3 regions of the Kitasatospora sp. NPDC056181 genome follow, and region 3 is predicted to be linked to each of the others. Evidence: riboswitches for the same ligand, from Rfam matches in the RefSeq annotation. Region 3 holds a riboswitch; each other region holds the start of a gene.

Evidence for each region. A riboswitch is a leader RNA that binds a small molecule or an ion and turns the genes downstream of it on or off. The one in region 3 is predicted to bind cobalamin.
Region 1: it holds a riboswitch for cobalamin, as region 3 does, so the genes downstream of both, ACFC1F_RS07700 (cobalamin biosynthesis protein) here and ACFC1F_RS30445 (HoxN/HupN/NixA family nickel/cobalt transporter) in region 3, are expected to answer to the same signal.
Region 2: it holds a riboswitch for cobalamin, as region 3 does, so the genes downstream of both, ACFC1F_RS27035 (CoA-acylating methylmalonate-semialdehyde dehydrogenase) here and ACFC1F_RS30445 (HoxN/HupN/NixA family nickel/cobalt transporter) in region 3, are expected to answer to the same signal.

What each region holds. Positions count from the first base shown of each region.
Region 1 is NZ_JBHJUK010000012.1:22,214-26,367, forward strand. Features, by position in the region: gene ACFC1F_RS07690 (putative cobaltochelatase) at 1-112, opposite strand, end outside; gene ACFC1F_RS07695 (cobyric acid synthase) at 105-1,622, opposite strand; gene ACFC1F_RS07700 (cobalamin biosynthesis protein) at 1,619-2,617, opposite strand; cobalamin riboswitch at 2,722-2,852, opposite strand; gene ACFC1F_RS07705 (XRE family transcriptional regulator) at 3,105-3,818, shown strand; gene ACFC1F_RS07710 (alpha/beta hydrolase) at 4,115-4,154, shown strand, end outside.
Region 2 is NZ_JBHJUK010000081.1:26,781-30,934, forward strand. Features, by position in the region: gene ACFC1F_RS27030 (acyl-CoA dehydrogenase family protein) at 1-1,121, opposite strand, end outside; gene ACFC1F_RS27035 (CoA-acylating methylmalonate-semialdehyde dehydrogenase) at 1,118-2,617, opposite strand; cobalamin riboswitch at 2,819-3,010, opposite strand; gene ACFC1F_RS27040 (TetR/AcrR family transcriptional regulator) at 3,410-4,132, opposite strand.
Region 3 is NZ_JBHJUK010000102.1:20,346-24,499, reverse strand. Features, by position in the region: gene ACFC1F_RS30465 (DUF3995 domain-containing protein) at 1-400, opposite strand, end outside; gene ACFC1F_RS30460 (RNA polymerase sigma factor) at 539-1,057, shown strand; gene ACFC1F_RS30455 (SRPBCC family protein) at 1,054-1,539, shown strand; partial or broken gene ACFC1F_RS30450 (ArsR/SmtB family transcription factor) at 1,744-2,085, opposite strand; cobalamin riboswitch at 2,167-2,358, shown strand; gene ACFC1F_RS30445 (HoxN/HupN/NixA family nickel/cobalt transporter) at 2,391-3,605, shown strand; gene ACFC1F_RS30440 (type B 50S ribosomal protein L31) at 3,712-3,963, opposite strand; gene rpmG (50S ribosomal protein L33) at 4,009-4,154, opposite strand, start outside.

The sequences.
Region 1 (4,154 bases), on a different contig from region 3:
CGCCGCGCACCAGCACGCCGCCGACGGCCGGGGAGACCGCGTTGAGCAGCAGCCCGAGCCGCAGGTCGGCCATGCCGACGATCGCGGTGAAGGGGTAGCGGACGTCACTCATGATTCTCCAAGGGGGCCCCGGGCGGAAGGAACGGCAGCGAACCCGCGGCCGGCACCCCGCCCTCGATCAGCTTCCACAGCGCGTCGGTGTCCGCGTGCTCCTCGATCAGGTCGCCCAGCCGGTCGAGCCGGGCCTCGCGCGCCTCGGCGAACAAGACGTCCGGCGCGGGCGTGAACGCCCGGCCCGACAACCCGGCCACCTCGCGCAGCAGTTCGCGCCGGAACCCGTCGTTCTCCAGCGCGCCGTGCCAGGTCGTCCCCCAGACCGAGCCCACCCGGCAGCCGTCCAGGAAGGCCTCGCCGCCCTCCACCGCGACGATCCCGTGGTGGATCTCGTACCCCTCGACGCGCTGCCCGTACGCCTCGCCGACCGGCCGGCCGAGCACCTTCTCGGCGCCGAACCGGACGTGCGTGGGCAGCAGCCCGAGGCCGTCGACGGCGCCGGCCTTCGACTCGACCTCGTCCACGATCTCCCGCGCCAGCATCTGGTAGCCGCCGCAGACCCCGAGGACCGGCAGCCCCGCCGCCGCCCGCGCCTTGATCGCCGGCTCCAGGCCGCGCTCGCGCAGCCAGGCGAGGTCGGCGACGGTGGCCCGGGTGCCGGGCAGCACGACCAGGTCGGCGTCGGCCAGCTCCTCGGGCCGGGTGGCCCAGCGGACCAGGACGCCCGGCTCCTGGGCCAGCGCGTCCAGGTCGGTGAAGTTGGAAAGCCGGGGGAAGCGCACCACGGCCACCCGCAGCACGTCCGCGCCGAGCGGCCCGCGCCCGGCGGTCCGGTCGACCACGGTCGACAGGTCGAGCGAGTCCTCGGCGTCCAGCCAGAGGTCCGGCAGCATCGGCAGGGTGCCCAGCACCGGGCGGCCGGTCAGCTCGCGCAGCATCTCCAGGCCGGGCGCGAGCAGCCGCGCGTCGCCCCGGAACTTGTTGACGAACCAGCCGGCCACGTGCCGCTGGTCCTCCGCCGAGAGCAGTGCCAGCGTCCCGTACATCGCGGCGAACACCCCGCCGCGGTCGATGTCGCCGACCACCACGACGGGTAGTCCGGCGGCGGTCGCCAGGCCCATGTTGGCGATGTCGCGGTCGCGCAGGTTGATCTCGGCGGGCGAGCCGGCGCCCTCGCAGACCACCACGTCGTAGCGGCGGCGCAGGTCGGCCAGGCACTCCAGGGCGCGCTCCAGCAGGACGGGCTTGCGCTCGCGGTAGTCCAGCGCGCCGACCTCGGCGACGGGTCTGCCGAGCAGCACCACCTGGCTGCGGCCGTCCGCGCCCGGCTTGAGCAGCACCGGGTTCATCGCCGCCTCGGGCTCCACCTTGGCGGCCTGGGCCTGCATCGCCTGGGCACGGCCGATCTCGGCGCCGTCGGCGGTGACGAAGGAGTTCAGCGACATGTTCTGCGCCTTGAACGGCGCGACGCCGACACCCTGGCGGGCCAGCCAGCGGCAGATGCCCGCGGTGACCACGCTCTTGCCCGCGTCCGAGGTCGTTCCGGCGACCAGCAGTGCGTTGCTCATGCCTTTCCCCTCCTGAGGGCCGCCCGGAGCAGCAGGTGCCCGGCGACGGTCGTACCCAGCGCCAGCGCGCCCACCCTCCGGGACAGCACACAGGCCCGCTCGATGTCGTCCACCCCGACCGGCCGCAGCTCCCCGCCCAGCACCGGCCGGTGCTCGACCCTTCCCCAGCCCTCGGCCGGGGGGACCCCCGGCCCGGGGGAGGCCCCGTCCCCGTACCGCAGGGTGCCGCCGAGGCGGACGCCGACCGCGCCGGCGAAGGCCGACTCGGCCTGGCCCGCGTTGGGGCTCGGGTGTGCGGAGCCGTCCCGCCGCCAGACCCGCCAGGCGGTCCGGGGCTCGGGCGCGGCGGCCACCGTCAGCAGGGCGGTCAGCCGGGCGCCGGGCCAGCCCGCCACGTCGTCCAGCCGGGCCGAGGCCCAGCCGAACCGGGCGTGCCGCGGCGAGCGGTGGCCGACCATCGCGTCCAGGGTGTTGACGGCCCGGAACGCCAGCAGCCCGGGTGTGCCCGCGACCGCGCCCCAGACCAGCGCGTTGACCACGGCGTCGGCGGTGTTCTCGGCGACCGACTCGACCACCGCGCGGGCGATCTGCTGCTCGTCCAGCGCGCTCGGGTCGCGCCCGCACAGGTGCGGCAGCCGCTCGCGGGCCGCCGTCAGGTCCCCCGCGGCGAGCGAGCGGCCGATGGTCCGGGCCTCGCGGGTCAGCGAGGTGCCGCCGAGCACCGTCCAGGTCGCGGCGGCGGCCAGCGCGGCCCGCCCCGCCGGGCGGCGGCCGAGGACGCGCTCGGCGGCCACCGCACCGGCGGCGACGGCGCCCACGCAGAGTGCGGTGTAGGCGGTGCCGACGGCCCGGTCGTCGCGCCAGAGCCGCTTCTCCAGCCGGCCGGCCGTACTGCCGAAGACGGCCACCGGGTGGCCGCGGCGCGGGTCGGCGAACCGGGCGTCGGCGAGGTACCCCGCGACGGCGCCCACGGCGAAGGCCGCGGCGCGGGTCAGCGGGCGCACGACGGACAGCAGAGGGCTCGGAAGGTCGGGGCAGCCTGCATCGCGTGCGTGTCCTCACTCAGGGTCCGCGCCCTGGATCGACGTACCGGGGGCGAGAGTCTCCTGGCTTCCGGGTCGGACGCACCCCCGGGCCTTCCAGCGGCTTCTGACGGCCCGCCGTGGCTGTTCCGAACGTGCTCCCCGGTGACAGTGGCGGGACCGCGCCGGACTCGCACCGGCTTCCTCTGCATGCCTCCGTATTGGCTGAAGGATCCCATCACGCGGCCGAACCGCGAGTCAACCAAGGTCACGGAGGGGTTGGTCACACGGTCTGCACGGTTCCCGCCCCGGTTTCGGCCCCGTCGCTACCTCTGATCATCACCCCCCGCAGGGGCATGACAGCCTGTGTGATCGTCCAGCGGCATGTAGACCCCTACAGCGGTGCTTCGTGCGTTCGGCGGCTGGGGCACCGAACCACCAGCCCCTACCGTCGGGTCCCATGCGACGCAGACAGCCCCCCGCCGTCCCTCCGGTGCCCTTTTCGCCCGCGGCCGCCCGCGCGCACCGCGCCGGCCTCGGCCTGACCCCGGAACAGGTGGTCGAGGGCATGGCCGCGCACGGGGTCCGGCTGGTGCCCGCCCACGTGCTCGGCTGGGAGGGCGGCGAGCTGCGCCCCGCCGAGGAGGAGTTCATCGCGCTGGCCCGCGCCCTCTGGTGCCCGCCGGCCCAGCTGATGGGGGTCCGCCCGGCCCGGCTGCGGGACTTCCGGGTCGCCCGCGAGCTCGGCCAGGAGAACGCCGCCCGCCGGATCGGCATGCCGCTGCCGCACTACCAGCGGGCCGAGGCCACCGACCGCTGGGACGGCGACGAGGAGCAGACCCACGCGCTCGCCCGGGTGCTCGGCCTGACACTGCGCGAGCTGGTCGCGGTGACGGGCCGTCGGGACGAGCTGGACCAGCGGCTGCGGCAGTGCGTGGACGGCCGCTGGCAGGCGCAGGTCCGGGCGATCGGCCGGATCGTGCCGGTGCACGAGGAGGACCTCGCCGCCGTGCTGGCGGTGCTGCAGAACGAGAACCAGGTCTCCTCCCACTGGGGCGCGGGCAGCTGGGGCTCCCCGGCCCCGGCGGCGCGGCACTCCGCGGGGCGGGAGCAGCCGCTCGACGAGCGGTTCTGGGAGCTGCTCGGCCGGCGGGACACCGAGATCCCGGTCTGACCGGAGGGCCGCACCCCGCGGCGACGCCGCGCCGAGGTGAAGCCGTGTCGAGGTGCCGAGGTGAAGCCGGGCCAGGTGCCGAGACGATGCCGTGCCGAGGTGACCCCGTCCCGGTGCGGCCGGTGCTCCTCGGCGTGACGGGCGTCCCGGTGGGTCCCGGTGGGTCCCGGTGCGGCCCGGGGGCCCGGTGTGGCCCGGTGTGACCCGGACGGCCGTGTCCGGTGGCCGGCCGCCGCCTCCGCGAGTGGACTGGTGGGCACACTGCCCAGTCCGCGACCTACAGAGCGGGGAGCGATATGCGTTGGGGAACCGCAGCCGTCGTGGCGGCCGCCGCCA
Region 2 (4,154 bases), on a different contig from region 3:
ACGATGACGCGCATGATCTCGTTGGTTCCTTCCAGGATCTGGTGCACCCGCAGGTCTCGGACGATCTTCTCGATGCCGTACTCGGCCAGGTAGCCGTAGCCGCCGTGCAGTTGGAGCGCGGCGTTGGCGACCTCGAAGCCGGTGTCGGTGGCGTAGCGCTTGGCCATCGCGCACAGCTGCGGCGCCCGGGGATCGCCCCGGTCCAGGGCGGTCGCGGCCCGCCAGAGCAGCGACCTGGCCGCCTCCAACTCGGTGGCCATGTCGGCGAGTCGGAACTGCAGGGCCTGGGCGTGCAGCAGCCGGGCGCCGAACGCCTCGCGGTCGGCCAAGTAACCGGTGGCCCTCTCCAGGGCGTCCTGCGCGCCGCCGAGGGAGCAGGCGGCGATGCCGAGCCGGCCGCCGTTCAGCCCTTTCATGGCGATCCGGAAGCCCTCGCCCCCGGCCCCGAGGAGCCGGTCGGCGGGCAGCCGGACACCGTCCAGCCGCACCTGCCGGGTCGGCTGCGCGTTCCAGCCCATCTTGTTCTCGTTCGGCCCGAAGGAGACCCCCGGGTCTCCGCGTTCCACGACGAACGCGGAGACCCCGCCTGCCCCCGGTCCACCGGTGCGGGCCATCACCACGTACACCTGCGAGGCTCCCGCACCCGAGACGAACTGCTTGACGCCGTCGAGGATCCAGTGGTCACCGTCCCAGCGGGCCCGCGTGGTCAGTGCCGCGGCATCCGAGCCCGCACCGGGCTCGGTGAGGCAGTAGCTGCCGAGTTGTTCGGCCGCGCAGAGGCCGGGCAGCCAGCGGGCGCGCTGGGCGTCGTCGCCGTAGCGGTCGATCATCCAGGCGACCATGTTGTGGATGGACAGGTAGGCGGCGATGGACGGGCAGCCGGTCGCCAGCGCCTCGAAGACGAGGACGCCGTCGGCGCGGGTGAGTCCGGAGCCACCGGACTCCTCACGGACGTAGACGCCGGCCAGGCCGACATCCGCCGCCTTGCGAAGCACGTCAACGGGGAAGTGCTTGGTCTGGTCCCACTCGACCGCGTTCGGGGCGAGGTGCTCGCGGGCGAAGGCCCTCGTCGTGTCCGCGATGGCGCGCTGATCCTCGGTGAGGTCGTGCACGGCGCTCATCCCATCGTCGGCATGGTGAAGCTCGCGCCCTCCTTGACCCCGGAGGGCCAGCGCGAGGTGACGGTGCGGGTGCGGGTGTAGAAGCGGATCGAATCAGGCCCGTGCTGGTTGAGGTCGCCGAACGCGGAGCGCTTCCAGCCACCGAAGGTGTGGTACGCGATCGGCACCGGGATCGGCACGTTGACCCCGACCATGCCGGTGTTCACCCGGCGGGCGAAGTCCCGGGCGGTGTCGCCGTCCCGGGTGTAGATCGCGACACCGTTGCCGAACTCGTGCTCGCTGGGCAGCCGCAGAGCCTCCTCGTAGTCGGCGGCACGCACCACGGTCAGGACGGGCCCGAAGATCTCCTCCCGGTGGATCCGCATGTCCGACGTGACCCGGTCGAACAGCGAGGCGCCGAGGAAGAAGCCGTCCTCGTGGCCATCCAGCCGGAAGTCCCGCCCGTCCACGACGAGTTCGGCTCCCTCCGCGACCCCGAGGTCCAGGTGGCCGCGCACCCGGTCCAGGGCGTCGCGTCCGACCAGCGGCCCGAAGTCGGCCGCCGGGTCGTCCGAGCGCCCGACCTTCAGTGCGGCGATCCGCTCGACCAGTTTCGCCACCAGGGCGTCCGCGGTCTCCTCCCCCACCGGGACCGCCACCGAGATCGCCATGCACCGCTCACCGGCCGAGCCGTAGCCGGCTCCGATCAGCGCGTCGGCCGCCTGGTCGAGGTCGGCGTCCGGCATCACGATCATGTGGTTCTTCGCACCGCCGAAGCACTGCGCCCGCTTCCCGTGGGCGGCGGCCGTCGCGTACACGTACTGCGCGATCGGGGTGGATCCGACGAAGCCGACCGCCTCCACCCGCGGGTCCCCCAGCAGGGTGTCCACCGCCTCCTTTCCGCCGTTGACCACGTTGAGCACGCCCGGCGGCAGCCCGGCCTCCAGGAACAGCTCGGCCAGCCGCAGCGGCACCGAGGGGTCGCGCTCGGAGGGCTTGAGGACGAAGGCGTTGCCGCAGGCCAGCGCGGGCGCGGCCTTCCAGAGCGGGATCATCGCCGGGAAGTTGAACGGCGTGATGCCGGCGACCACGCCGAGCGGCTGGCGCATCGAGTACACGTCGATGCCGGTGCCGGCGTTGTCGGTGAACTCGCCCTTCAACAGGTGCGGGATCCCGGCGGCGAACTCCACGACCTCCAGGCCGCGTTGGATGTCGCCGTGGGCGTCGGCCACGGTCTTTCCGTGCTCGGCGGAGAGCAGCCTGGCCAGCTCCTCCTTCTCCAGCTCGACCAGCTGCAGGAAGCGCAGCAGGACGCGCGCCCGCCGCTGGGGATTCCAGGCCGCCCACGCGGGCTGGGCCTGCGCGGCGTCGGCGATCACCGCCTCGACCTCGGCGCGGTCGGCCAGCGGCACCCGGGCCTGCACCCGGCCGGTGTTGGGGTCGTACACGTCGCCGAAGCGGCCGGACGTGCCGGCGGTGCGCTTGCCGGCGATGAAGTGGGTCAGTTCTCGGACCATCGGGTTCCTTCTCTCGACAGGGTTGGGGAGAGGAGGAATGGAGAGCAGCGCCATCGCCGGCGATCGGGCGCACGGTCATGCGTCGTCGCGAAATGGCGTTGTTGACCTACCGTCAGGCGCGGTGGCACCTGACGGTCGGCAGCACGGCAGCGGAACGGGAACAGCAGCCCGGAGTCATGCGTGTCGTCTCCATCCTCGTGGAAAACACGAACCACCCGCGGCCGGTATCCTGACTCCCGGATCACCGCGCGCCCCCGGGCCTTCCCGGCTGGCTGCCAGTGGCCTTCATCTGCGAGGACGAACTCCCCGGTCACAGTGGCGGGACCGTGCCGGACTCACACCGGCTTCCCTGACACCGCGGACCTGTCATCGACCATATAGTTGGACGTCCTAGTAAGTCCAGAGGTCCGGGTTCGCGTCGCGCCATCGGGATCCCACTGCGCCGAGCACCGCCCGGGTGGTGCGATCGACGCGGAGCACAGGTGGGCACGGCCCCTGGCGACAGCCTGACGTGCCGTCGGGATGGATGCCGCCCTCCTCGGACCCGCTCGGCCGAGACGGCCCCCGGACGCATGCCCCGGCCCGCCACCCGGATCATGGGCGCGCCCGGTCGGCTGGGCACTTCCACCCGCCCGGGCGCCGCGCCGGCGGTGCGGCCGCCGGGTGGTCACCGTCGGCGGCAGCCTCAGTAAGGGTGAGGGCCGGGGCCGGGTGCTGGGGCTCGGGCCGGCAGGGCGGCCGGCCGGCCGCGCTCTTGCCGATCCAGCGGGCCGCGTCTCCGTCGTCGACCCGTCACGCCCGACCGGTCGGCCGCAGTTCCCGTTCGAGAGCGGAAAGGGCGAACGTGTGCGCGGAGGCGTGCTGCCAGCGCGGGCGTCCGAACATCACGTCTCCGGACAGCCCGTTGAGCATGGCCACGGCCCTGATGACGAACTCGGACGGATCCACGTCGGCGAACTGCCCCAGGGCCCGGCCTTCGAGAAGGATGGCTTCCAGGTGCTCTTCCCAGGCGTCGGACAGTGCGGTGAGGAGCTGCCGGCCGGCGTCGTCGTGGCGCTGGGCCAGCACCTGCGTCCACAGCGCGTAGCGTTCGTCGCCCTGGTGGCGGGGCAGGTAGAAGCGGACGAACAGTGCCAGCTTCTCCGAGGGGGAGGCGGCCTGGTCCGCGGCCTGCTGGAACCGGGTCACGAGGTCCGCTTCGCTCCATGCGAGGACTTCGAGCAGGAGGCGGTCCTTCTTGCCGAAGTGGTACAGGATGTGCCCGGTGCTCATGCCGGCCCGCGCGGCGATGTCCGACATCCGCACGGCTGCGGGGCCCTTCTCGGCGATGGCGCTGATAGCGGCCCGCATCGCCCGTCCCCGCGCCTCGTCGCCGGTGGGCTGACGCTTCCGGTCGACCGAGGCCAGAGCCGGCTGCGGGGTGGCCCCGGGCTCCGCGTTCGGCGCGGGCCCGATCGCGTTCTTCGGTGAGGGGCGGGACTGCGGCCGTGTGGGCTCGTTCTCTGGCGTCGGCATGGCCTCACCTCGGTTTCTGGGG
Region 3 (4,154 bases):
GGCAGAGCGGCGTGTAGAGGGCCAGGTTGAGCGGGTAGAAGACGGACCCGGTGTCGGCCCCGATCCCGGTGGCCCAGACCAGCCCGGCCAGCCCGCGGGCGAGCATCCCGCCGGCCACCGCACGGGGCCCCCAGCGCAGCGCCACCGCGGGCAACCGGCGGGCCAGCCCGTCCAGCACCCCGCCCCGGGCGAGCACCAGCGCCGCCCCGGAGAACAGCGCCGCGGCGAGCGGCAGCACCACGGGCGGGGTGAACGGCACGTCGGCGTTGAGCACCGCCCGGGAGAGCGACGCGGAGTCGGCCGCGGGCCAGGTGCTGCCGGTGGCCCAGTAGACGTGCAGCAGGCCGTCGGCGGCGAGGACGGTGGCGACGGCGAGGGCGGCGGTACGGCGACGGTTCACGGTGGTCCCCCAGGGGATGCGACGGTGTGGCACCCCCAGGAGCGGCCCGGCCCGCCGGACGTTCCCGTGGCGAGCGTCACACCGGAAAGCCCCGGGAGCGAGGGAACGTCCGGGCCGTCCGCCGCCTCTGTTGCGGATGTGGATGGTCCCGACACCCGAACCGCGAGCGATGTCACCGCCCTGGTCCGCGCCGCCCAGCGCGGCGACCAGCTGGCCGTGAGCGAACTGCTGGAGCTGGTCACGCCCTACGTCCGCCGGCTCTGCGGCCCGATCGCCCTGGACGACGGCCCCGACGCCACCCAGGAGGCGCTGATCGCCGTCTTCCGCAAGCTCGGCCAGCTCCAGGACCCGGCCGCGCTGTTCGGCTGGGTCCGCTCGATCGCCGTCCGGGAGGCGGTCCGGCACGTGCGGCGGGTCGCCCGCTGCGTCCCGGCCGACCTCTCCGAGCTGCCCCGCCCCGGCGACCCGCAGCTGGCCACCGACATCGAGGACGTCCTCGCCCGGCTCAGCCCCGAACACCGCGCCGTCCTGGTGCTGCGCGACCTGGAGGGCCTGGACGAGCGGTCCACCGCCGACCTGCTGGGCGTGGCGGCCGGCACCGTGAAGTCCCGGCTCTCCCGGGCCCGACTCAGCTTCCGAAGGGCGTGGCAGCAGTGAGCACGCAGATCCCCTGGCCGGTGGCGGCCTTCGATCCGGTGCGCCGGCTGCACGTCGTCGCCGCCGTCACCCCCGGAGCCAGCGTCCGCGAGACGGTGATCGACGCGCCGTTCGACCGGGTCTGGGCCGCCGCGGCCGACCTGGAGGACGGGCTGCCGCGCTGGCTGCCGGACCTGCGTTCGGTCCGCCTCACCGCGGGCCCGGCCGACGGCCGCGCCGAGGCCCTGGTGGTGGGCCACAGCCGCCTGCGGGCCCGCTTCGACGTCGAGCTGACGCCGGGCTGGTGCCTGATGCGCAGCCGCTTCCTGCTCGGCGGCATGGCCGCCCGCCCCGAGCCCGGGGGCACCCGGTTCGCCTTCCTCGGCGCCTTCCGCCTCCCCGCCGCCGGCCTGGTGGCCGGCGCCCTGCGGCCCGCGACGGACCCGCTGGCCCGGCGCTCGCTGCGCCGCTTCGAACGGCTGGTGCGGGAGGGGGCGGGCTGACCCGGGCCGCCGGGCGGCCGCCGGCACGACGCGCTCCGGGTGGAGCGGGTGGGACGGCGCACGGAGTCCGCACCCGGCCGGGGCGGGTGCGGTGCGACCGCGCCGGGCGTTGGGTCAGCCGGCCGCGACGGCGGGCTCGTGGTCGGTGGTGCCCGTGGTGGCCGGGGAGGTGTCGGGCGCGGGCTCGTGGTGCTCGGCGGCGGCGCACTCGTCCAGCAGGGGGCGCATGGCGTCGTCCACGAGCCGGTAGCGCACCACACGACCGTCCTTGTCGCCGGTGACCACTCCGGCCGTGCGGAGCAGCCGCAGCGCCTGGGAGACGGCGGGATCGCGCATGCCGGTGGCCACCGCGAGGTCGGTCACGGCGAGCGGACCGGCACGGTGCAGGGCGAGCAGCAGGGAGAGCCGCCCGGGATCGGCGAGCAGCGAGAACCGCTCGGCCCAGGACCGGACGTGTCCGGTGTCGCCGATGGCGGCGATGGCCTCGCAGACCCGGTGCCCGTCGATGGTGCGCTGGCCCGCACGGTCGGCCGGTACGAGATGCATGCGGACATTCTTGCAGCCCCGGCCTGTGATCCTGGACACCTGCGCAGGTGCGCAGCCTTGCAAGGGTGATGCGCGGCCCCCTACGGTGTAGCCCGCCGTGGTGTTCGGGAAGACCGGTGACGGACCCTCAAGGTCCAAGTCCGGAGCGGCCCTCGCCACTGTGATCGGGGGAGTCGTCCGTACCCACGACGCCACTGGGCGCATCGCGCGCCTGGGAAGGCGGGTACGGAAGCCCCGTCAGCCAGGAGACCGGCCACGGCATCTCACGAACGTCATTCCACGAGGTGCTGGAGCGTGATCCGCAGATGACCCTGCCCGAAACCGCCGCTGCTCCGGCGGCGCCGTCCGTCCTGCCCACCTTCCGGTGGAGACGAGAGGACACCATCCGTACGGCCGGGCTGGTCGGGGTGATCCTGGCCATGCACGTGGTGGCGTTCGGGACGCTGATCTTCCTCGTCGCGCCCGAGAAGTACGAGGTCGGTACCCAGGTCTTCGGGGTGGGTCTGGGCATCACCGCCTACACCCTCGGCATGCGGCACGCCTTCGACGCCGACCACATCGCGGTGATCGACAACACCACCCGCAAGCTGATGGCGGACGGCAAGCGGCCGGTCTCGGTGGGCTTCTGGTTCGCCCTCGGGCACTCCTCGATGGTCGTCCTCATGGCCACGCTGGTGGCGGGCGGCGCGCAGCTGGCCAACACCCTGATGGACGACGAGTCGACCACCCACAAGTGGCTCGGCATGATCGGCACCTCCGCCTCCGGCGCCTTCCTCTACCTGATCGGCGCGCTCAACCTGGCCGCCCTGTTCGGCATCCTGAAGGTGTTCCGGAAGATGCGGGCCGGGCACTTCGACGAGGCGGAGCTGGAGGAGCACCTCAACTCGCGCGGCTTCCTGGCCCGGGTGCTGAACCGGGCGACCCGCTCGATCACCCGGCCCGGCCAGATGTTCCCGGTCGGCATGGTGCTCGGCCTCGGCTTCGACACCGCGACCGAGGTCACCCTGATGGTGATGGCCGGCTCCGGTGCGGCCTCCGGCCTGCCCTGGTACGCCATCGCCTGCCTGCCGCTGCTGTTCGCCGCCGGGATGAGCCTGTTCGACACGCTGGACGGGACGTTCATGAACTTCGCGTACCAGTGGGCGTTCTCCAACCCGGTACGCAAGGTGTACTACAACCTGACCATCACCGGGCTGTCGATCGCGGTCGCGTTCATCATCGGCACCATCGAGCTGGTCGGCGTCCTGCACGAGAAGCTGGACCTGACCGACCCGGTCAGCGGCTGGATCGCGGACATCTCGCTGGACAACGTCGGCTACGCGATCGTCGCGCTGTTCGTGGTGGTCTGGGCGGCGGCGATCGCCTACTGGCGGCTCGCGGGGGTCGAGCAGCGGTGGAGCCCGAGCGCGAAGGCGGCGGTGCCGGGGGCGGCGACGGCCGTTTCGGAGAGCGGCGCTTCGCCGACCGGCGCGGCGCAGTCCGTCACCCCGGAGGGCGCCACCCCGGGGCCGGCGAAGTAGCGGTGGTCCCCGCCCCGCCGCGCTGAGCGGCCCGCGGACGTGAAGCGGCGCCCGCCCGGCCCCCGTGAGGGCCGGACGGGCGCCGCTTCGGCGTTCGCGCGCGGGCTCAGCCGCGCCGCTCGCCGTACCGCCGGTGGAAGCGCTCGACACGGCCGGCGGTGTCCGTCGCGCGGGACCGGCCGGTGTGGAAGGGGTGGCTCGCCGAGGAGACCTCGACGTCGACCACCGGGTAGGTGGTGCCGTCCTCCCACTCGACCGTCCCGTCGCCGGTCAGCGTCGAGCGGGTCGGGAACGCCAGCCCGCCGGCCTTGTCGCGGAAGACGACCGGGCGGTAGGCGGGGTGGATGCCGGGCTTCATGAGGGCCTCCTTCGGGGGCGGGACGGGGGAGAGGAGCGGGCCGGTTCAGCGCTCTTCGCGGAAGTCGGCGTGCTGCCGCGCGACCGGGTCGTACTTGCGCAGCACCAGCCGGTCCGGGTCGTTGCGGCGGTTCTTGCGGGTCACGTACGTGAAGCCCGTCCCGGCCGTGGACCTGAGCCGGACGACGGGGC